2 regions of the Streptomyces sp. NPDC001904 genome follow, and region 1 is predicted to be linked to the other one. Evidence: riboswitches for the same ligand, from Rfam matches in the RefSeq annotation. Region 1 holds a riboswitch; the other holds the start of a gene.
The links. A riboswitch is a leader RNA that binds a small molecule or an ion and turns the genes downstream of it on or off. The one in region 1 is predicted to bind glycine.

Region 1 (11,074 bases):
GCGAGGAACGCGACGAGCAGCGAGATCCGGGCGCCGTAGACGACCCGGCTGAAGACGTCGCGGCCCTTGTTGGGCTCGACGCCGAACAGGTAGTCGCTGCTGACGCCGCCCAGCGAACCGGTGGGCAGGTTCGTCAGCGGGTCGAGCTTGTCCTGGTGGAAGTCGTTGGGCGGGTGGCCCAGCAGACCGACGATGAGCGGGGCGAAGACCGCGACCAGGATCAGGAGGACGACAACGATGCCACCGGCCAGGGCGACCTTGTCCCGCTTGAGGCGGTTCCAGGCGATCTGCTTGAGCGACCGCCCTTCGACCTTGCCGCCTGACTGGCTCGCGGCAGCGTCGGCCGACGCGACCGGCTCCGCCTCCGCAGTCGTGTCGTGCAATGGTGCCGTCATCGTGGCAGGGACCCCTCTCAACCGGCGGTGACCGGCCCGCACTTGCCGCTGGTGGCGGCGTGGTTCAGTCCGTCGTTCTCGGGGGGCTCGTACACGAGGTCGAACCCCTTGGAGCGGGAGTCTTCAACCTGTGTGCGATCTGTTGCCAGACTTGACGGGGAAAGGATGCCTAAACGTGATGCTGTCTGGGGGGTTCCGTTATCCGGACGACGGTCAACGGCGTGCGAACACTGGGCAGTTGGGGCTGAAGGGGCGACGAGTCGGACATTGGGCCCACGAGGGAGTTTCTCTCCCCCAACCAGCCTCTTCCCGAAATGACCGCTGCACACGCGGAGTTGAGGAGGACTTGAGGTTCAGGTGGTAATCCCGGCCCGTCCGGCGTTTGAGGACAAAAGCGGTCAGTACGACGCACCGTACGGCGGGGGATACCCGTAGCCACCACCGGCCTGACCGGCAGGAGCGGCATGCGCCTCGCGGTCGTAGAACGGCCGGGCGTTCGCCCGCAGCCACATCGCCACCGGGTCGTACTCGTCGGACATCGCGACCGTGGACACCGGCAGACCGTCCGGCACCGCCGTGACGGACTGCTGCATCATCGCGCGCACCGAGTCCACCGACGCGGGCGACGTGTCGTACACATCGAGGCCGATGGCGAGGTACGGGGCGCCGAGCGCGGGCTGCACCCAGGCGCGGCGCAGCGCCCGTACGGCGGTCGTACGGTGCGCGTTCTGCGCCAGGACCGCGTAGAACTGCGGGAGGTCGATCGTGGGCTCGGACAGCCGCAGCGGACCGGCCGGCTGCCGGTCGAGGCCGCCCGCGATCCGGCGCAGGTCGAGCCAGGGGATGCCGACGCCGCCGCCCGGCGCGTGCGGGTTGAGCCAGAGGCCGTAGTGGTCGGGGTAGAGCGTGCGGGCCGCGTCGACACCGCCGACCACCTCGTACGCGCGCGACCAGCCGGACGCGGAGAGCTCCTGGGCGGAGGTGACGCAGGGGGCGTAGCCGAAGCCGTCGACCTCCATGTTCCCGTACTGGGCGTCGGGGGAGCCGGCCTGGCCGTGCCAGAGCAGCATCCACACCTGGCCCGCCGCGGGATCGGCGAGTGCCTGGAGCAGCGCCTCGTACGCGTCGTAGCGCCCGGGAGTCACCTGGCGCAGCATCTGCTCGACCTGTCCGGCCGCGGCCGTGCCCGACGCACTCACCCGTAACCGCCCCTTCGTGTACTTCTGCCCGTCTGCGGATCGCCCGATCGCCCCGCGCCGGGCGGTGTGACACCGCCCGGTCAGGTCATGAAACCAGCTTAAGCGGCGTTACTGACACCGACTTGACGGACGGTGTCACACCTCTCGTGCGTAGAACGGACGAACATGGGTCCGCAGCCAGTCGGCGACCGGGTCCTGAGTGACGTCGAGAAAGACGAGATTCACCGGCCAGGCGACCGGCGTCCGGCCCAGCGCACGGCCTAGCGCGTCCAGCGGGACGTCCCGCGCCGGGCCCTCCCACGCGGTCAGCTCCACGCCGATGAACAGCGACGGGTCGCCGTCCTCGACCACCGCCAGACAGCGGCGGGCCGTGCGGACGGTGCCGGCCGCGTCGAACTCCTCGCGCACCGCGGTCAGGAAGTCGACCGGGTCGTCCTGCCAGTCCGGCTCGGAGAGCACGACCCGGCCGCCGGTCGCGGGACCGTCCAGCGGGGTGCGGCCGCCGCGGGCCAGCTCGGCGACGGCCGGGGGCGGGAGCGGGACGCCGATGGTGCCGTCCGGGTTCACGGCGAGGCCGACCTGCGGCGGCAGACCGCGGGCGAACTCCACCGCCGGGGCCACCGTGCAGTCCATCCGGCCGCCGGTGACCCGCATGAACTCGTGCTCGGAGCTGAAGACGGGGACGTAGGCCTGGCCCTCCAGCTCCAGGGTGGGCAGGTCGAGGTCGCGGCTGGCCGGGCCGCCGCCCTTGGGCAGCGGGATCCACAGGTGGCTGCGGCCCAGCACCTCGACGATGCGGCCGCCGCCCTCGGGACGGCCGAGCGCCGCGGAGAGGACCTCCTCCAGCTCGTTCGCCGGCCAGGTGTGCTGCGGCTGCGGGTGGGCGTGCGCACCACCCTCACCCTGCGCGTAGTGCTCGTGCCCCTGTTCCGGGATGCCCGGCGTCTCCATAGCTGCCTTCAACCTCTGCTCCGGCCCTGCCATACGGTCCGCGCCGACGATAACCCGTTCGGCGGTACCGCCGGAGGGACTCCCCCACGCGCTCAGCGCTCCAGGAACGTGATTCCGCCGAGTGCGTCCGACGCCGCGCGGTCCAGGAGCACCGCCGACTCGATGCCGGCCGGGAGGTCCCCGGACTCCGTCGACGTGACGAGCGCGGTGACCGCCCTGCGGTGCCGGGCGAAGGCATAGCGCGAGACGCCGCGGCCGCGGTCGCGCTGGCCCTCGAGCGCCAGGTCCGGCGGCACGTCGAGCAGGATCAGGTGGACGGCCGCGCCGCGCCGCCCCGCCGACCGCGTCACCCAGCGGCGCACCCAGGCCTGGGTGCCGCAGTCGTGCACCACGAGGCTGGCGCCGGAGCGCATGGCGCGGCGCAGGCCCGCGTAGTGCGCGACGCGGACCAGCGGCCGGTAGAGCGCGTACGGCACCCAGCGCGGCATCCGGGCCGCCCAGCGGTCCCGGGTGTCCTGGGAGTCGATCCGCACCACCGTGACCACGCGCCGCATCAGCGTGGACTTCCCGCTGCCCGGCAGCCCCGACAGCACGACCAGGTCACCCGCCGCGAACCCGATCCGGCGCGGGGTGCGGCCGCCGCGCCCGCGCAGGTCCCGCACCGAGCGCTGGCGGGGGATGCGCACCCCCGCCACCGCCCCCGCCGTGGTCGCGTACGCCCCCGCCAACTCCTTGTGCACCGTGATCGTCCTCCCCGTTCCGGTCACGCCACTTCTCCCCACCAAGTGTAAAGAGTAGGTAATGCCCTCCGATCTGTTTTCCCGTTCCCCGGGCATGCAATGATGTGCGCGCCAACTGCATACAGGCCGCTTGAATCCGCGCGGGAGAGTTCCAGGCACGTGAGGGCCTGGGCGCCGAAGGAGCAAGTCCCTCCCTTGAATCTCTCAGGCCCCGAACCGCGCGGGCGAGGCACATCTGAAAAGCGGGCCGACCGTCTCGTACGGCGGCCCCACCCAAGGTGCAAGCCCCTCGGGGCGAACCTCTCAGGTTCCGATGACAGATGGGGAGGACACTTCGCCCTCGCCGTCATGCCCTGGAGCACCAGCAATGACCCCTACGCCTTCCCGCCTGACCGCACTCGATGCCCTGCACCGTGCGCTCGGCGCCACGATGACCGATTTCGCCGGCTGGGACATGCCGCTGCGCTACGGCAGCGAGCGTGACGAGCACACCGCCGTGCGCACGAAGGCCGGCCTCTTCGACCTCTCCCACATGGGCGAGATCACCGTCACCGGCCCCGGGGCCGTGGACCTGCTCAACCACGCGCTCGTCGGCAACATCGGCTCCGTCGGCGTCGGCCGCGCCCGCTACACGATGATCTGCCGCGCGGACGGCGGCATCCTCGACGACCTGATCGTCTACCGGCTCGGCGAGACCGAGGCCCCCGAATATCTGGTGGTCGCCAACGCGGGCAACGCCCAGGTCGTCCTTGACGCGCTGACCGAGCGCGCCGCGGGCTTCGACGCCGAGGTCCGCGACGACCGGGACGCGTACGCGCTGATCGCCGTGCAGGGCCCGCACTCCCCCGCCATCGTGAAGTCCGTCACGGACGCCGACCTGGACGGCCTGAAGTACTACGCGGGACTGCCCGGCACCGTCGCGGGCGTCGAGGCGCTCATCGCCCGCACCGGCTACACCGGCGAGGACGGCTTCGAGCTGTTCGTCGCCCCGGCCGACGCCGAGAAGCTGTGGCAGGCGCTGACCGAGGCCGGCGCCGAGTACGGCCTGGTCCCCTGCGGCCTGTCCTGCCGGGACACGCTGCGCCTGGAGGCGGGCATGCCGCTGTACGGGCACGAGCTGACCACGGAGCTGACCCCGTTCGACGCCGGGCTCGGCCGCGTCGTGAAGTTCGAGAAGACGTCCCACGGGGAGGACTTCGTCGGTCACGACGCGCTCAGGGCAGCCGCCGAGCGCGCCGAGACCGCCCCGCCCCGCAAGCTGGTCGGCCTGATCGCCGAGGGCCGCCGCGTCCCGCGCGCCGGGATGTCCGTGGTCGCCGACGGCGAGGTGATCGGCGAGATCACCTCCGGCGCCCCGTCGCCGACGCTCGGCAAGCCGATCGCCATCGCCTACGTCGACGCGTCCCACGCCGCGCCGGGCACGTCCGGCGTCGGCGTCGACATCCGCGGCACGCACGAGCCCTACGAGGTCGTGGCGCTGCCGTTCTACAAGCGCCAGAAGTGACCCTCACCAGCCCCGCCGTCACCGGCACCCTCCCCCGTACAGGAGAATTCGCCTCATGAGCAACCCCCAGCAGCTGCGCTACAGCAAGGAACACGAGTGGCTGTCGGCCACCGAGGACGGCGTCGCCACGGTCGGCATCACGGAGCACGCGGCCAACGCGCTCGGTGACATCGTGTTCGTCCAGCTCCCCGAGGTCGGCGACACCGCCACCGCGGGCGAGACCTGCGGCGAACTGGAGTCGACCAAGTCCGTTTCCGACCTGTACTCCCCGGTGACGGGCGAGGTGACCGAGATCAACCAGGACGTCGTGGACGACCCGGCGCTCGTGAACTCGGCCCCCTTCGAGGGCGGCTGGCTGTTCAAGGTCCGCCTCTCCGAGGAGCCGGCCGACCTGCTCACCGCCGACGAGTACACCGAGTTCTCCGGGAGCTGACCCCCCTCATGACTGAGAAGAAGTCCGTACTGAACGAATCCCTGCACGAGCTCGACCCCGAGGTCGCGGTCGCGGTCGACGCCGAGCTGAAGCGCCAGCAGTCGACGCTCGAGATGATCGCGTCGGAGAACTTCGCCCCGGTCGCCGTCATGGAGGCCCAGGGCTCGGTCCTCACCAACAAGTACGCCGAGGGCTACCCCGGCCGCCGCTACTACGGCGGCTGCGAGCACGTCGACGTCACCGAGCAGATCGCGATCGACCGGGTCAAGGCGCTCTTCGGCGCCGAGTACGCCAACGTGCAGCCGCACTCGGGCGCCTCCGCCAACCAGGCCGCCCTGTTCGCCATCGCCCAGCCCGGCGACACGATCCTCGGCCTGGACCTGGCGCACGGCGGCCACCTCACGCACGGCATGCGCCTGAACTTCTCCGGCAAGCAGTTCAACGTGGTCGCGTACCACGTGGACGACGCCGGCCTGGTCGACATGGCCGAGGTCGAGCGCCTCGCCAAGGAGCACCGCCCGAAGGTCATCATCGCGGGCTGGTCGGCGTACCCGCGCCAGCTGGACTTCGCCGAGTTCCGCCGCATCGCCGACGAGGTCGAGGCGTACCTCTGGGTCGACATGGCGCACTTCGCCGGCCTGGTCGCCGCGGGGCTGCACCCCAACCCGGTGCCGTACGCGGACGTCGTCACCTCCACGACGCACAAGACGCTCGGCGGCCCGCGCGGCGGCATCATCCTCGCCCGCAACAAGGACTTCGCGAAGAAGCTGAACTCCGCGGTCTTCCCGGGCTTCCAGGGCGGCCCCCTGGAGCACGTGATCGCGGCCAAGGCCGTCTCCTTCAAGGTCGCGGCGAGCGAGGACTTCAAGGAGCGCCAGCAGCGCACGATCGAGGGCGCCCAGATCCTCGCCGAGCGGCTGACCTCGGAGGACTCCCGCGCCCACGGCGTGAACGTGGCCTCCGGCGGCACCGACGTGCACCTGGTCCTGGTCGACCTGCGCGACTCCGAGCTGGACGGTCAGCAGGCCGAGGACCGGCTCCACGAGGTCGGCATCACGGTCAACCGCAACGCGGTCCCGAACGACCCGCGCCCGCCGATGGTCACCTCCGGCCTGCGCATCGGCACGCCGGCCCTGGCCACCCGCGGCTTCGGCGCCGACGACTTCCGCGAGGTCGCCGACATCATCGCCGAGACCCTCAAGCCGTCCTACGACGCCGAGGCGCTGAAGGCGCGGGTGACCGCTCTCGCGGAGAAGCACCCGCTGTACCCCGGCCTGTAGCCGTTCCGTACGCTTTGCGGCGTACGAAATCTCGGGGCACCCCGCACACTGGACAGTGAGCAGGGTGCCCCGTGTCACGTCCTCACCGTCAGTCCCGAACACCGGCGGACAGCGTCGTCCGCCACCACCATTGGAGTCCCACCGTGGCCATCTCGGTCTTCGACCTGTTCTCGATCGGCATCGGCCCGTCCAGCTCCCACACGGTCGGCCCGATGCGCGCGGCCCGGATGTTCGCGCGCCGCCTGAAGAACGAGGGCCTGCTGGCCCACACCGCCTCGATACGCGCCGAGCTGTACGGCTCCCTGGGCGCGACCGGCCACGGGCACGGCACCCCGAAGGCGGTGCTGCTCGGCCTGGAGGGCGACTCCCCGCGCACCGTCGACGTCGAGCACGCCGACCAGCGCGTCGAGGCGATCAAGGAGTCCGGGCGTCTCCAGCTGCTCGGCGCGCACGAGATCGGCTTCGACTTCGACGAGGACCTGATCCTGCACCGCCGCAAGGCCCTGCCGTACCACGCGAACGGCATGAGCCTGTGGGCCTTCGACGCCGACGGCGCGGAGCTGCTCACCAAGACGTACTACTCGGTGGGCGGTGGCTTCGTCGTCGATGAAGACGCTGTCGCCGGCGAGAACCCGATCGTCCCGGACGACACGGTCCTGAAGTACCCCTTCCGCACCGGCGACGAACTGCTCCGCCTCACCCACGAGACCGGCCTGTCCATCCCGGCGCTGATGCTGGAGAACGAGAAGGCCTGGCGCACCGAGGACGAGATCCGGGCGGGCCTGCTGGAGATCTGGCGGGTCATGCAGGCGTGCACCTCGCGCGGCATGGCCCGCGAGGGCATCCTGCCGGGCGGCCTCAAGGTCCGCCGCCGGGCCGCGAGTTCGGCCCGCAAGCTGCGCGCCGAGGGCGATCCGCTGGCCCACGCCATGGAGTGGATCACCCTGTACGCGATGGCGGTGAACGAGGAGAACGCGGCGGGCGGGCGCGTGGTGACCGCTCCGACCAATGGCGCGGCGGGCATCATCCCCGCGGTCCTGCACTACTACGTCAACTTCGTGCCCGGCGCCGACGAGGAGGGCGTGGTCCGCTTCCTCCTCTCGGCGGGTGCCATCGGCATGCTCTTCAAGGAGAACGCCTCGATCTCCGGCGCCGAGGTCGGCTGCCAGGGCGAGGTCGGCTCGGCCTGCTCGATGGCGGCGGGCGCGCTCGCCGAGGTGCTCGGCGGCTCCCCGGAGCAGGTGGAGAACGCGGCGGAGATCGGCATGGAGCACAACCTCGGCCTGACCTGCGACCCGGTCGGCGGCCTGGTCCAGATCCCGTGCATCGAGCGCAACGGCATGGCGGCCGTGAAAGCGGTCACCGCGGCCAAGATGGCGATGCGCGGCGACGGCTCGCACAAGGTGTCCCTGGACAAGGTCATCAAGACCATGCGGGACACCGGTGCGGACATGTCGGTGAAGTACAAGGAGACGGCGAGGGGCGGCCTCGCCGTCAACATCATCGAGTGCTGAGCGGCGGGTGCGGGACGGCGGTCACAGGGTGGCCGTCGTCCCCTCGCCGGACCCGCTGCCCTGGAGCCACTGGTCCCAGCTCAGGTTGAAGGCCGCGTAGCCGTTGTCGGCCGGGGCCTTGGCGCGCGGCGAGCCGGTGATCGTCACCGGGTCGCCCTGCTTGACCTGGCCGTAGAACCACTTGGCGTCCGACATCGACAGGTGGACGCAGCCGTGCGAGCCGCGGGCGCTGCCGCTGCCCGGGTTCGGGTCACCGGTCGAGTAGTGCACGTACGTACCGGACTGGGTGAGGTGGACGTCCCAGGGCAGCGTCAGGTCGTAGTAGTTCGGGTTGCCCTTGTCGCAGCTGATGCCGACGCTGCAGGAGGTCATGTGGACCTCCTTCTGCTTGTCGATGACGGCCATCGTCCCGTTCCAGGTCGGGTATTCGGCGCTGCCCGCGTTGATGGACAGGGTGCGCAGCGTCGACCCGTTCTTCCTGACCTTCATGGTGTGGCCGCTGACGGAGACGTCCGCGCGGACGTCGTCGCCGACCTTGAAGGTGTGGGTGTAGCTGTGCGTGCCGTAGCGCCCGTTGCCGTTGCTGACGCCCTCCATGTCGGCGACGACCTTCACCTTCGTCCCCGAGGGCCAGTACTCCTTCGGGCGCCAGTCGGCGCGCTTGTCGCCGAACCAGTGCCAGGCGCCCTCCACCGGCTGCGAGGCGCTGACCTTCATGTGCTTCTCGACCGAGGCGCGGGCCTTCGCGGCGACCGGGTCGGTGAACACCACCGAGACGGGCATCGCCACGCCGACCGTGGCGCCGGTCTGGGGCATGATCGTCTCCAGCAGCATCGGCGGGCCCTTGGGCTTCGTCGGGGACGGCTTCGCGGTCGCGCTGGGCTTCCCCGGTTTGCCGTTCTTCCCGTCCGCCTGGTCATTGCCGCCGCCTCCGCCGCAGGCGCTCGTCCCCACGAGCACCGCGACCGTCACGAGTGCGATCCCTATTCCGCCGCCCTTGCGCCGTCCCACGTCCTGTCCCACTCTCCTCGGTCCGTGCCCTCCCGATACGGGGCCCGGCCTTCTGTCAGACCCCTGTTCGGGTGGGCTCAGTTGCATGTGGCCACGTAAAGCGTGTTCCAAGATTGCGGGCACCTACACCGCGCACCCGCACCACCGGAGCCTTCCCCGCAAAGCCGTCCGCGGCAAGGTTCGGACCGGTAAGCATGCGGGGACCATGACAGTTCAACCTCGTCGCCGTCGCCCCCACCGACCAGGAGGTCCCGCATGCTCCACGGCATCGACGTCAGCTCGTACCAGTCCACGTTCGACACGGACGGCCAGTCGTTCGTCTTCATCAAGGCCACAGAGGGGCGCAGTTACGTCAATCCGCGCCTGACCCACCAGACGAAGCTGGCCCGGGACGGCGAGTGCGTCGTCGGCTTCTACCACTTCCTGTGGCCGGGGAACGTCGCCGCCCAGGCCGCGTACTTCGTGAGCAAGGCCCCCGAGAAGGCCGGCGACCTGCTCGCGGTCGACTGGGAGACGACAGGCGACGGCACCCGGGCGAGCAACGCCGACAAGGACCACTTCATCCGCGAGGTGAAGCGCCTGCGGCCGAACAACAGAGTCCTGCTCTACTGCAACCGCGATTTCTGGCTGAACCACGACACCACGTCGTACGCGGGTGACGGCCTGTGGATCGCCGACTACGTGACGGCCGGGAAGCCCCGCATCAAGGCGAAGTGGACGATCCATCAGTACACGTCGTCACCGCACGACAAGGACGTGGCCGTGTTCACGAGCGAGAACACGCTGCGCGACTGGGCCACGCCCTGACGGGAGGTACGGGCGCGTCTCCTCAGGCGCGCCACTCCGCGGTGCGCTCCGGGGAGGCCGCGTCCAGTGCCTTGCGGACGGCCGCGGTGTCGGCGGCGAGGCCGTAGACCGGGGTACCGGGCTGCTGGCGCCAGGACTCGTCCTGGCCGCCCGCGTCGACGGTGTCGAAGCCGATCTCGTCGAGGAGGGCCGTGGCCGCGCGCTTCGCCGCCGCGTCGTCACCGGCGATCGGCAGGGCGACGCGGGCCGGGTCGCCGGCGGGGCGGGCCTTGTCGACGATGTCGGCCGCGTACGTGCCGTTGAACGCCTTCACGACCTCGTGGCCGATCTGGCGCTCCGTCCAGCGGCTCTCGGTCAGTCCCTCGTCCTCGATCCCGGCGATCTTCCCGTCGCGCTGCTGCGGGTAGTAGTTGCCGGTGTCGATGACGGTGACGTCGGGCGCCGCCGTGTCCAGCAGCCCCTTCGGCAGGTTCGGGACCGCCTTCAGCGGGATGGTGACCACGACGACCTGCGCGTCGCGCACCGCGTCCTCGATGGTCGCGGGGGTCGCGCCGGTCTCCTCGGCGAGGCCGGTGAGGGTGTGCGGGCCGCGCGAGTTCGCCACGTGGACGTCGTGCCCGACAGCGGTGAGGCGCCGGGTCAGGTTGCCGCCGATGTTGCCCGCGCCGATGATGCCGATCTTCATGTCTCGCCCTTCCGGAGATTCATGCATGTGCATCGAGTGTGAACCCGGCGGGCGGACAGGCTATTCCTCAGGCGCCCAGCTTCGCCTGAACGGCCGCCAGTTCGGCCTGTACCACCCGCCCGGCGGCCTCGGCGTCGCCCGCCGCGACCGCCGACACCAGGTCCGCGTGCGCCGCGTCGCCGTGGTCGCGCTCGGCGCGGGGGACGTCGACGAGGGCGAGCAGGTCGATCAGGGCCTCGCGCAGGGCCGGTGCGAACTCCGCGAACAGATCGGTCAGTACGGGGTTGTGGGCGGCGGCGACGACCGTGGCGTGCAGCGCGATGTCGGCGTCCACGAAGGCGTCGCCGGGGCCGCCGGCGGCCGCCCGCCGCGCGTCGAGGGCCGCGCGCATCGCGGCGACGTCGTCGTCGGTGCGCCGCCCGGCCGCGAGCCGCGCCGCCTGGACCTCCAGGAGCGTGCGCACCTCGTACACGTCGGCGACGGCCGCCCTGCGCAGCCGGGCCGGGAAGTCCTCCGCCGGGCGGGTGGCCGTCACGAAGACGCCGGCACCCTGCC
Region 2 (11,074 bases), on a different contig from region 1:
CAGCGGCCGTTCGTCGTCGAGCAGGGGCAACAGCGGCGGGAAGAAGCGCAGATTCTCCTCGAAGAGGTCGTACGCGGAATCGATCCACCGCTCCCCGAACCAGGTCCGCGGCCGTACTCCTTGCGCGACGAGTTCAGGCGGCCGGGTGTCCGTCGACTGCTGGAACAACGGCGGCCGCGACTCCCGCCACAGCTCCCGCCCGAACAGGAACGGCGAATTGGCACCGAGTGCAATCTGCACGGCGGCGACCGCCTGCGCCGCGTTCCACACAGCGGCGAAACGTCCCGGTGTGACCTGGAGGTGCAGCTGCACCGAGGTGCACGCCGCCTCCGGGGCGATCGACGCGGAAGTGCAGCTCAGCCGCTCGACGCCGTCGATGTCGAGGGAGAACTCCTCGCCCCGCGCGGCCACGATCTGGTCGTTGAGCAGGGTGTAGCGGTCGACGTCCGAGAGGTTCGCGGAGACGAGGTCCTCCGCGCTCAGCGTCGGCAGAATGCCGATCATCACGATTCCCGCAGCGACCTCATTGGCTTTGCGGTGCGCATAGCCGAGACCGGTCCGCAGCTCCTCCGCCAGCTGGTCGAGCACCCGCCCGCCGAGCCGGTGCGGCGCGATATTGACTTCGAGATTGAACATGGCGAGTTCCGTCTGGAAATCGCGGCTCGCGATCCTCTCCAGTACTTCTGCATTCATCATTCTCGGCAGTCCGTCGGGCCCGGCGAGATTCAGCTCGATCTCCAGGCCCATGAGATTCTTGGGCCGGTCGAACCGCTTCTCGTCCAGCAGCCTCTGGAGCCCCTCGAGACACTCCCTGTGCTTGTCCCGGTAGCGCCGCCGGTCAGCCATGTCGACCGTCCCCGCAACGACCTTCTCCCCCATGGAAGCGTCCCTCCTCGCATGGGCAGCCCGCCCACCCGGCCGCATGTCACGGTGGATGATGCCCAGGCAATGTGATCGATAACGCCCCGCTCGGGCCCGCGGGGCAGTACGCTCCACGCAGTTACCCCGAGGCACATTCCTTAGGCATGCGGCCCCGCGCAGATTCACCGGGCCGGGATCTGGTGAAAAACGCCGACGAGAACCGGCCGACCGCTTGACCTAAAGACATCGAGGTCACAGCAGGGTCACTCGCGGAAACCGCGGGAAATACCCGCAAAATAGCCCCAGAACTGCGGCTGATTAAGCCCTTGTCGGCGCCACGGCATCTGGTAGCCGAAACATAGAGTGAACATACGTCGTATAAACTCCGCGAACGAGACAGAGTGTGGGCGCCCGAGGCCGATGCCCCCGCCCTCTCTGGCCCGCCACGCACCTTCTGTGTACTCACGTGCCCCCAGCAGCAGACAGCGCCGTCCGCTCTCCCGCACCGCCCCCAGCACCATGTGCCTGTCGAATGAGAGGCGACCCACCATGCCGCTGCATGTCCCTCCGGCCCCCGCGCCCGCCCTGCGCACCGTTCTCACGGCTCTCGGCTCCCCCACCGCCGTCCGCGAGGCCCGCACCCCGTCACTGCGTGCCATCCACGGACCCGCGAGCCCCGAACTCCCGCTTCCCGTCCACGTCCTGGACCACATCACCGAGACCACGGGCCCCTCGCGTGCCCGTCTCACCGGCTGGCGATTCCTGATCCGCTCCGGGGAGCGGGCGGTGGCCGCCGCCGACACCATGCTCACCCCCGACGGCTGGGCCTTCTCGCACTTCTTCGAGGGCCCCTACATCGCGTCCACCGAACGCGCCCTGCGCCAGGCCGAGACGCTGACCAGGCACTACCAGCCCCGGCTGCTCTCGGTGCCCGAGCTGTACATGCTCACCCTGTGGCTGCACGGGGACCACACCGCCGACGCGGCGACCGGTCATCCGGCGGCCGACGACATCCTGGTCCCGCTCGCGCCGGCCCCGCCCGGCATCGCCGCCCACCGCCCGCACCGCGTCGCCGAGTTGCTCCCGGTACTCACCCACCGGCTGACACCCGCGCGCGCCACGACCCTGCTCGCCTGACGCGGCCGGAGACCATCCCGCTCGACCCGCCCGAAGACCTGTGCCCCGCACCGCCCGCCGTCCGGTCGCGGGGCACAGCCCTGTCCGTACCCGTCCGCCCCGGCCGGACTAGCCCCATCCGGCCACCCCGAACCACCCGAAGGGACAGTGCCGTTGAGCTGAACCGTCCGCACGGGTGACGCGTCTCCAACCTGTGAGGACCGCTGCTACGAAATCCCTGCGGATTGACGCCCACAGGGCAACACTGGGTTCCGACCGACCGACAAACGGGGGTGCGGCCATGAATACGCCTTCACGCCGCAGCACGGACAGCGACAGCACCGTCATCGACATCACTACGCAGCGAAAGATCCCATCCATGTGCCAGCACCAGTCACCGTGCCCGACAGCAGACTCCGCGGACCGGGAAGCCGCCCTTCCAGTGGCCCACCACCCGGAGCAGGGCTGGAGCCTCCTGTGCAACGGAGTCCTCCTCTTCGAGGACACCGGTGAGCTGCTCCCCAACGGCACGATCATCGCCCCGCACCGCCCCTTGGGCACGGTGGTGACAGCGGCCTGAAGCCCCGTAAGGGGCGCGGGGAGCTGCGCGACCAGCCACGGACAACGGCCTGCCGCGCAACCCCCGTCGGATCACCCCTCGTAGGCGTCCATGGGCGGGCACGAGCACACCAGGTTCCGGTCACCGAAGGCCTGGTCGATGCGCCGCACCGGCGGCCAGTACTTGTCGGACGCCACGACCCCCGCCGGGAAGACACCCTCGTCGCGGCTGTACGCGTGCTCCCACTCGCCGCCGAGCATCCCGGCCGTGTGCGGAGCGTTCCGCAGGGGATTGTCGTCGGCCGGCCACTCGCCGGAGGCGACCCGCTCGATCTCGCCCCGAATCGCGATCATCGCGTCGCAGAACCGGTCGAGCTCGATGAGGTCCTCGCTCTCGGTGGGCTCGATCATCAGCGTCCCGGCGACCGGGAACGACATGGTCGGCGCGTGGAACCCGTAGTCGATGAGCCGCTTGGCGATGTCGTCGACGCTGACCCCGGTGGCCTTGCTGAGCGGCCGCAGATCGATGATGCACTCGTGCGCGACGAGCCCGCCGGGACCGGTGTACAGCACCGGGAAGTGCGGTTCGAGCCGCTTGGCGATGTAGTTCGCCGACAGCACGGCCACCTGGGTGGCGCGCTTCAGCCCCTCGCCGCCCATGAGCCGGACGTACGCCCAGGAGATCGGCAGGATCCCGGCGGAGCCCCACGGCGCGGCGGAGATCGGCCCGACCCCCGTCTCGGGACCGGCGCTCGGCTGCAGCGGGTGGTTCGGCAGGTACGGCGCCAGGTGCGCGCGCACACCGACCGGACCGACACCCGGGCCGCCGCCACCGTGCGGGATGCAGAACGTCTTGTGCAGGTTCAGGTGCGAGACGTCGCCGCCGAAGTGCCCCGGCTTGGCGAGCCCCACGAGTGCGTTGAGGTTGGCGCCGTCGACGTACACCTGACCGCCGGCGTCGTGCACGGCGCCGCAGATGTCGGCGACGTGCTCCTCGAACACGCCGTGCGTCGACGGGTACGTGATCATGAGCACGGCGAGCTGATCGGCGTACTGCTCGATCTTGGCGCGCAGGTCCTCGACGTCGATCTCGCCGTCGTCGGCGGTCTTGACGACGACGACCTTCATGCCGGCCATGACCGCACTCGCCGCGTTGGTGCCGTGGGCCGAGGACGGGATGAGGCAGACGGTCCGCTGGTCGTCGCCGTTGGCCCGGTGGTAGGCGCGTACGGCGAGCAGCCCGGCGAGTTCGCCCTGCGATCCGGCGTTCGGCTGGAGGGAGACCTTGTCGTATCCGGTGACCTCGGCGAGCCGCTCCTCCAGCTCACGGATGAGCGTGAGGTAGCCCTGGGCCTGCTCGGCCGGCGCGAAGGGGTGCAGCTGGCCGAACTCGGGCCAGGTGACCGGCTCCATCTCCGTCGTCGCGTTCAGCTTCATCGTGCAGGAGCCGAGCGGGATCATGCCGCGGTCCAGCGCGTAGTCGCGGTCGGCGAGGCGGCGCAGGTAGCGCAGCATCGCGGTCTCGGAGCGGTACTGGTGGAAGACGGGGTGGGTCAGATACGCGTCGCCGCGCAGCCGCGCGTCCGGCAGCGCGTCCTCGGTCGCGGCGTCCAGCGCCTGGAGGTCGGCGCCCTCGACGCCGAAGGCCTCCCAGACGATGCCCAGCTGGGCCCGGGTGGTGGTCTCGTCGCAGGCGACCGAGACCTGGTCGGCGTCGACGAGCCGCAGGTTCACCCCGTTCTCCCGCGCGGCGCTCACCACGGCGGCGGCCCTGCCCGGCACCCGCACGGTGACGGTGTCGAAGTACGCCTGGTGCACGACCTCGACGCCGCCCGCTGCCAGACCTGCGGCCAGCAGGGTGGCGTAGCGGTGGGTGCGCCGTGCGATGGCCTTCAGCCCGTCGGGCCCGTGGTAGACGGCGTACATGCCGGCCATGACGGCGAGGAGCACCTGCGCGGTGCAGATGTTGCTGGTCGCCTTCTCCCGGCGGATGTGCTGCTCACGCGTCTGGAGGGCGAGGCGGTACGCCTTGTTGCCGTCGGCGTCGACGGAGACTCCGACGAGGCGTCCGGGGAGGGACCGCGCGAACTTCTCCTGTACGGCCATGTATCCGGCGTGCGGTCCGCCGAAGCCCATCGGCACACCGAATCGCTGCGTCGTGCCGATGGCGATGTCCGCGCCCAGCTCGCCGGGCGAGGTCAGCAGCGTCAGCGCGAGGAGGTCGGCGGCGACGGTGACGACGGCGCCCAGCTCGTGCGCCTGGTCGATGACGGGCTTGATGTCCCGCACGGCGCCGGAGGCACCCGGGTACTGCACGAGCACGCCCACGACACCGCGCTCGGCGATCTCGGCGGGGATGCCGTCGCTCAGGTCGGCGACGACGATCTCGACGCCGGTCGGCTCGGCCCGCGTCTCGATCACGGCGACGGTCTGCGGCAGCGCGTCGGCGTCGACGACGTACACGCCGTTCTTGACCTTGCCGATGCGCCGCGACAGCGCCATGGCCTCGGCGGCGGCCGTGCCCTCGTCGAGCAGCGAGGCGCCGGAGGTCGGCAGCCCGGTCAGCTCGGCGACCATGGTCTGGAAGTTGAGGAGCGCCTCCAGGCGGCCCTGGGAGATCTCCGGCTGGTACGGCGTGTAGGCCGTGTACCAGGACGGGTTCTCCATGACGTTGCGCAGGATGACGGGCGGGGTGAAGGTCCCGTAGTACCCGAGCCCGATCATCGATCCGAGGACCTGGTTGCGATCGGCGAGGGAGCGCAGTTCGGCGAGCACCTCGGCCTCGGTGCGGGCCGCGGGCAGATCCAGCGCCTCGGCGCTCTTGATCACGTCCGGCACCGCGGCCGCCGTCAGTTCGTCGAGCGAGCCGTAGCCGACCTGCGCGAGCATCTTGGCCTGGGCTGCGTCGTCGGGACCGATGTGGCGCTGTTCGAAGGGAATTCCCTGCTCCAGCTGCGCGAGCGGAATGCGGTTGGCGGTCATGGCGGAGGCCTCCTGGTCAGTACGACCTGCGAGGGGCACCACGGCGCTGGTGCCCGGACGGCCTCCCCCTCTGTCATCTCAACCTGAGAGCTTCACCGGCCGCCCCGCACGATCGCGAGGACACACCGGCTTTCACCGTCGGTGAGGGCGAGGAACGTGCACCCCGCCCTGCTTTCCAGAGTGACCTCGTCCGTGCGGTACGGGGGCCTGAGAGATTCCGGGGAGGATTTGCTCCTTCGGCGCCCCCCGACGACGGTCGGAGGACTCTCCCGCACGGGGTCAGCAGCCGCTTGCCAGCCTACCAGCGGCGACTTGAGCACCAGCTTCGAGTGGCCGCCTTCTCGAATGTGCTCTTTCGTAGTGCTTACAGACGAGTTGCGACCAGCTGGAGGGCCCGTGCAGACCGACATCGATCCGCGCAACCTGATCGGCCGCAAGGCGCTCGACCGCAACGGAACGAAGATCGGCACCATCGACGAGGTCTACCTCGACGACGCCACGGGCGTTCCGGAGTGGGCGGCCATACGGACCGGCCTGTTCAGCCGGGACGCCTTCGTCCCCCTGGAGCCGAGCGAACTGGTGGACGGCACCCTGCGCGTCCCCTTCGAACGCTCCCTGATCAAGGACGCCCCCGACTTCGGCGTGGGCCGCCACCTCTCCCCCGAGCAGGAACTCCAGCTCTACCACCACTACGGCCTCGACATCTCTGCCCCCTCCGAACCGGACCTGACCTTCGGCCACATCGCGGGCACCCCGGACCCCGAAGCCCCGTAAGGGGCGCTGGGAACTGCGCGACCGGCCACGACGCACGCGCACCCGCCCGCACACCTCACCCGGCAGACGCCGACCGCACACCACTGTCGACGAGCGGCAACGGATCAGCGGCCTCCAGCGACGGATCATCGACGGAAAACGTCCGCACCCGCCCCGGCTCGACCGAGTAGGGCGTCTCGAACCGCACGGTGACCCGCCCGAGCCCACTGCCCTGCACCCACCCGGGCCCGAACTCGGCATGGCGCACGTCGTGCCCCGCCATCCACCGCCGCGCGGCCGGCTCCTCGACGACGTCCTCGGCCGTAGCTTCGGCAGCCGCCTCCTCCTCGACGGCCCCCGCAGTCGCCGCCTCCTCCGAGGCGGCCGCAGCGGCCTGCGCGAACAGGTCCTCCTGCGTGAAATCGGCGAGCCCAGTGACCCCGACTCCGAGCAGCCGCACGCCCCCGGTGGTGTCCACACCCTCGAGCAGCCGTGCGGCGGCCTCCCGGACCACCCCGGGGTCGTCGGTCGGCCCGCGCAGCGTCTCGGACCGCGTCAGGGTCGAGAAGTCGTATCTGCGCACCTTCAGCACCACGGTCCGCCCGGACCTCCCGGCGGCCCGCAGCCGCTCCACACACCGGTCGGCGAGCCGCTGCACCTCCATGCGGACCCGCACCCGGTCATGGATGTCGACGTCGTACGTGTCCTCGACGGAGACGGACTTGGAGTCCCGCTCGGCGACGACCGGCCGCTCGTCCCGCGCGAGCGCCATCGCGTACAGATGGCTTCCGTGGGCCTTCCCCAGCATCCGTACGAGCTCGTCCTCGCCCGCCTCGGCGATCTCCTCGACGGTGTGGATGCCGGCCCGGCGCAGATGGTCCCCGGTGGCAGGACCGACGCCCGGCAGGATCCGCACGGACTTCGGGCCCAGCAGCTGCCGCTCGGTGCCCGGCGGTATCAGCAGCAGCCCGTCCGGCTTGGCCTCCTCGGAGGCGATCTTGGCGAGCATCTTGGAGACGGCGAGCCCCACGGATCCGCTCAGCCCGGTCACCCGCCTGATGTCACCGCGCAACTTCAGCCCCACGGCTTCCGCGGAACGCGCGTCCCAGGCCCTCTCACCGGCCTCCAGATCGACGAACGCCTCGTCGAGGCTCAGGGGCTCCACCAGCGGCGAAAGCTCCCGCAGAAGGGCCATCACCTGCTCGCTGATCTCCCGGTAGAGCCGGAACCGGGGCACGAGGTACGCGGCGTTCGGCGCGAGCCGCCGCGCCTGCCCCATCGGCATGGCGGAGTGCACCCCGAATCTCCGCGCCTCGTACGAGGCGGTGGCCACGACCCCGCGCGGCCCGAGACCGCCCACGACGACCGCTTTCCCGCGCAGGCTGGGCTTCGCCGCCTGCTCCGCGGAGGCGTAGAAGGCATCCATGTCGAGATGCAGAATCGTCGGTGCGGTTCTCACACCACCGATGCTGCCCTACGCCACTGACAACGCGGCGGCACGACCGTCACACGGCCCGGTTGCGCCGCCTCGCGAGTTCGTCCGCGGGGTTGGTCCTGACGATGGTCTCGCCGGTGTCCACCCGCTCCCCGTGCAGCTGCGACAGCGCGCTCTCCACGTCCCGCCAGACGACCCCCACGGCGATGCCGAAGATCCCCTGCCCGCCCTGGAGCAGATCGTGGACCTCGTCCGGCGACGTGCACTCGTACACGGTGGCGCCGTCGCTCATCAGGGTCATGCGCTCCAGGTCCCGGAAGCCCCGCTCCCGCAGATGCTGCACCGTGGTCCGGATGTTCTGCAGGGACACCCCCGTGTCGAGGAACCGCTTCACGACCTTCAGGACGACGACGTCCCGGAAGCTGTAGAGCCGCTGCGTCCCGGACCCGTACGCGGGCCGCACACTGGGCTCGACCAGGCCGGTTCTGGCCCAGTAGTCGAGCTGCCGATAGGTGATTCCGGCCGCCGCGCACGCGGTCGGTCCCCGGTATCCGATCTCTTCGGAAGTCGCGTCGCCGTCCGCTCCCGCCGCCACAGGCACCGCCTGCGGGCGCTGCGGAGTGTGATCGGCCGCGCTGCCGTGAAACGTGTACGGACCGCCCGTAGCCGTACCGTCGCCGCTGCTTCTCACGCCGACCTCCTCTTATGACCTGCCTTCTCGACGGTAGGCAGTCACTGGGGGTGCGTCAACGAACGCCACACTCGCCACGCCGAGTGATAATCACCCTAAGAGTGGTTTCCCGTACCCCACCGCGGGGAAAGGCTAGCCGAATGCGCCGAGGCGGCCGCCATCAGGCGACCGCCTCTCTTCACGACCCGCAGGTCACAATCTGCTGATCACTGACTGTTCGTCCCGAAATCTTCGGGCGAGATCTGGTCGAGGAACTCGCGGAACTTCTCCACTTCGTCCTCCTGCTCGTCCGGAATCGCGATCCCGGCGTCGTCCAGCACCTCGTCACTGCCGAAGATCGGCGTTCCGGTGCGCAGCGCGAGGGCTATGGCGTCCGACGGGCGGGCACTGACCTCCACCCCGCTCGCGAAGACCAGCTCCGCGTAGAAGACGCCTTCCCGCAGGTCCGTGATGCGTACTTCCGTGAGCTCCTGTCCGACCGCCTCCAGCACGTCCTTGAAGAGGTCGTGCGTCAGCGGACGCGCGGGGGCCATGCCCTGCTGGGCGAAGGCGATGGCCGTCGCCTCCCCCGGTCCGATCCAGATGGGGAGGTAGCGGTCGCCTCCCACTTCACGCAGGAGCACGATCGGCTGGTTGGAGGGCATTTCGACCCGGACACCTACGACGTCGAGCTCGTTCACACAGCAACCCTAGGACGTGCCCGGCAGGTTTGGGTAGTCGGGCATGCGCCGCATGCCGGGCCGGCGGCGCTCACCCGCCCCTGCGATCAGGGAAGACGCACCCCGAGGGCGGTCTGCACAAGTGCCGCGTGCAGCTTCACCGTGAGCCCCGCCAGCTCCTTGGCGCGCGCCTGCGCGAGCGTCCTGGTCTGCGGGTTGCGGTGCACCTTCAGGGGAGCGACGACGGAGTCCACCAGACCGGCCTCGCGGTCCGCGGCGGCCCGCATGACCCGCAGGTGGCGCGGGCCGATGCCGAACCGCCCGAGCTCGCCCACCAGCTCGGCGACCAGGACCGCCGAGGCGTCGTAGCCGCCGTCGGGCAACTGAGCGAGGAGCCCGTAGGACTCCCACTCGTCGAGCTCCGCCTCGTCGATCCCGGCGGCGGCGAGCAGCTCGTCCCGGCCGACGCGGGCGGCGGTCGGAGCGTCGCCGCTCTCGTCCGCAAGCGCGTCACCGGGCCGCCCCGGCGCGGGCACGGGCAGGGACTCGCCCCGCTCCAGGGCGTCGAGCTGTTCCTTGATGACCTTCAGCGGCAGGTAGTGGTCCCGCTGCATCCGCAGGACGTGGGCGAGTCGCTCGACGTCTTCCGGGCTGAACTTGCGGTAGCCCGAGGGCGTCCGCTGTGGCTCGATGAGCCCCTCCGACTCCAGAAACCGAATCTTGGAGATCGTCACTTCGGGAAACTCGTCGCGCAGCACGTTCAGTACGGTGCCGATGCTCATCAGCCGACTGTCCGCGGTGGCGGTGCCGCTGCCGGCACCGCCCCTCGGTGTGTGAAGCATGGACCTTCCTGACGGTTCGCTGGTGGGTCAGATACCTCGCTGGGTCGCCGCGTAGAAGACCAGCCGGTACTTGCCGATCTGCACCTCGTCGCCGTTGTTCAGCGTCACCGAGTCGATGCGCTCACGGTTCACGTACGTGCCGTTGAGGCTGCCGACGTCGGCGACGGTGAACGAGCCGTCCTGAAGGCGACGGAACTCCACGTGGCGGCGCGACACGGTCACGTCGTCCAGGAAGATGTCGCTCTGCGGGTGACGGCCCGCCGTGGTCAGCTCGCCGTCGAGGAGGAAGCGGCTGCCCGAGTTCGGACCGCGCCGAACCACCAGGAGCGCCGAGCCCAGAGGCAGGGCATCGACCGCGGCCTGCGCCTCGGGCGACAGGGTCGGAAGCTGCGTCTGACCGGTGGCCTCGGGGTCGTAGGACTCGAGACCGGAGATGGAGATCGTGGAGGTGGTCTCCGACGGCCCCTCGGCCGCCATCCCGCCCCGCAGCGGCGCACCGCAGTTGGAGCAGAACCGGCTGTTCTCGCCGTTCCGGTTCCCGCACCTCTGACACACCAGAGCCGACATGGACGGATCCTCCTGCCGCGGCTGCCCCGCGGGGGCTTGGGACGCGTACGGGCCAGGGCCAAACCCTCCACCCGTACTTGAGGTTGACGGTTCCCCGAAACCTATGCGGCCGGAACCGGCAGGGTCAACAGCCGACGCGCCCTGTCCGCCCGAATTGTCACCACCGACCTGGTCCCGGAACAGCGGGCGCTCGCCCACCTGCGTCTCCGGCACGTCTCCCTGGCGCGACGCACGGTGACGACCATCCTCACGTGCGCTCTTGCCGAACAACTTCGCAAACAACTTCACGGGCGATTCCCCTTGACCGAAACAGACCCGCCCGTGGGGCAGGACGAACCCTGACTGCACACATCGGCGTACATCACGAACACGGACATCCTCACAACGTCCGTATCCGCCAAACAGTTTCCACCACGCACCCCGCCTACGGTGCGCCGACCCCCCGCAAGCTCATGCCCTCGCACTACATCCCCCATGCACATACGCCTCACTGGGAGGACGACCGAGCGTAATCAGGCTGTCGCGCCGCTCGCAAGGCGTCCACAACGATCTTCTCCGAACGGCTCACCTCCACGGTGGCCTGCTCCTTCTCCAGCGTCTGCACGACACC

Region 2: another riboswitch for glycine. It lies ahead of gcvP (aminomethyl-transferring glycine dehydrogenase); the one in region 1 lies ahead of gcvT (glycine cleavage system aminomethyltransferase GcvT).

What each region holds. Positions count from the first base shown of each region.
Region 1 is NZ_JBEOYI010000040.1:12,491-23,564, reverse strand. Features, by position in the region: gene ABT127_RS36545 (ABC transporter permease) at 1-395, opposite strand, end outside; gene ABT127_RS36540 (enhanced serine sensitivity protein SseB C-terminal domain-containing protein) at 794-1,594, opposite strand; gene ABT127_RS36535 (enhanced serine sensitivity protein SseB) at 1,730-2,545, opposite strand; gene ABT127_RS36530 (AAA family ATPase) at 2,638-3,285, opposite strand; glycine riboswitch at 3,417-3,514, shown strand; glycine riboswitch at 3,515-3,615, shown strand; gene gcvT (glycine cleavage system aminomethyltransferase GcvT) at 3,653-4,789, shown strand; gene gcvH (glycine cleavage system protein GcvH) at 4,845-5,222, shown strand; gene glyA (serine hydroxymethyltransferase) at 5,231-6,502, shown strand; gene ABT127_RS36510 (L-serine ammonia-lyase) at 6,646-8,016, shown strand; gene ABT127_RS36505 (L,D-transpeptidase) at 8,038-9,039, opposite strand; gene ABT127_RS36500 (glycoside hydrolase family 25 protein) at 9,283-9,834, shown strand; gene ABT127_RS36495 (NADPH-dependent F420 reductase) at 9,857-10,546, opposite strand; gene ABT127_RS36490 (FadR/GntR family transcriptional regulator) at 10,587-11,074, opposite strand, start outside.
Region 2 is NZ_JBEOYI010000041.1:5,525-16,598, reverse strand. Features, by position in the region: gene ABT127_RS36735 (glutamate-cysteine ligase family protein) at 1-879, opposite strand, end outside; gene ABT127_RS36730 (hypothetical protein) at 1,411-1,998, shown strand; gene ABT127_RS36725 (DUF5999 family protein) at 2,357-2,557, shown strand; gene gcvP (aminomethyl-transferring glycine dehydrogenase) at 2,629-5,517, opposite strand; glycine riboswitch at 5,703-5,799, opposite strand; gene ABT127_RS36715 (PRC-barrel domain-containing protein) at 5,914-6,291, shown strand; gene ABT127_RS36710 (DNA polymerase IV) at 6,347-7,729, opposite strand; gene ABT127_RS36705 (MerR family transcriptional regulator) at 7,776-8,396, opposite strand; gene ABT127_RS36700 (bifunctional nuclease family protein) at 8,603-9,076, opposite strand; gene ftsR (transcriptional regulator FtsR) at 9,163-9,897, opposite strand; gene ABT127_RS36690 (zinc-ribbon and FHA domain-containing protein) at 9,925-10,869, opposite strand; gene ABT127_RS36685 (DUF881 domain-containing protein) at 10,952-11,074, opposite strand, start outside.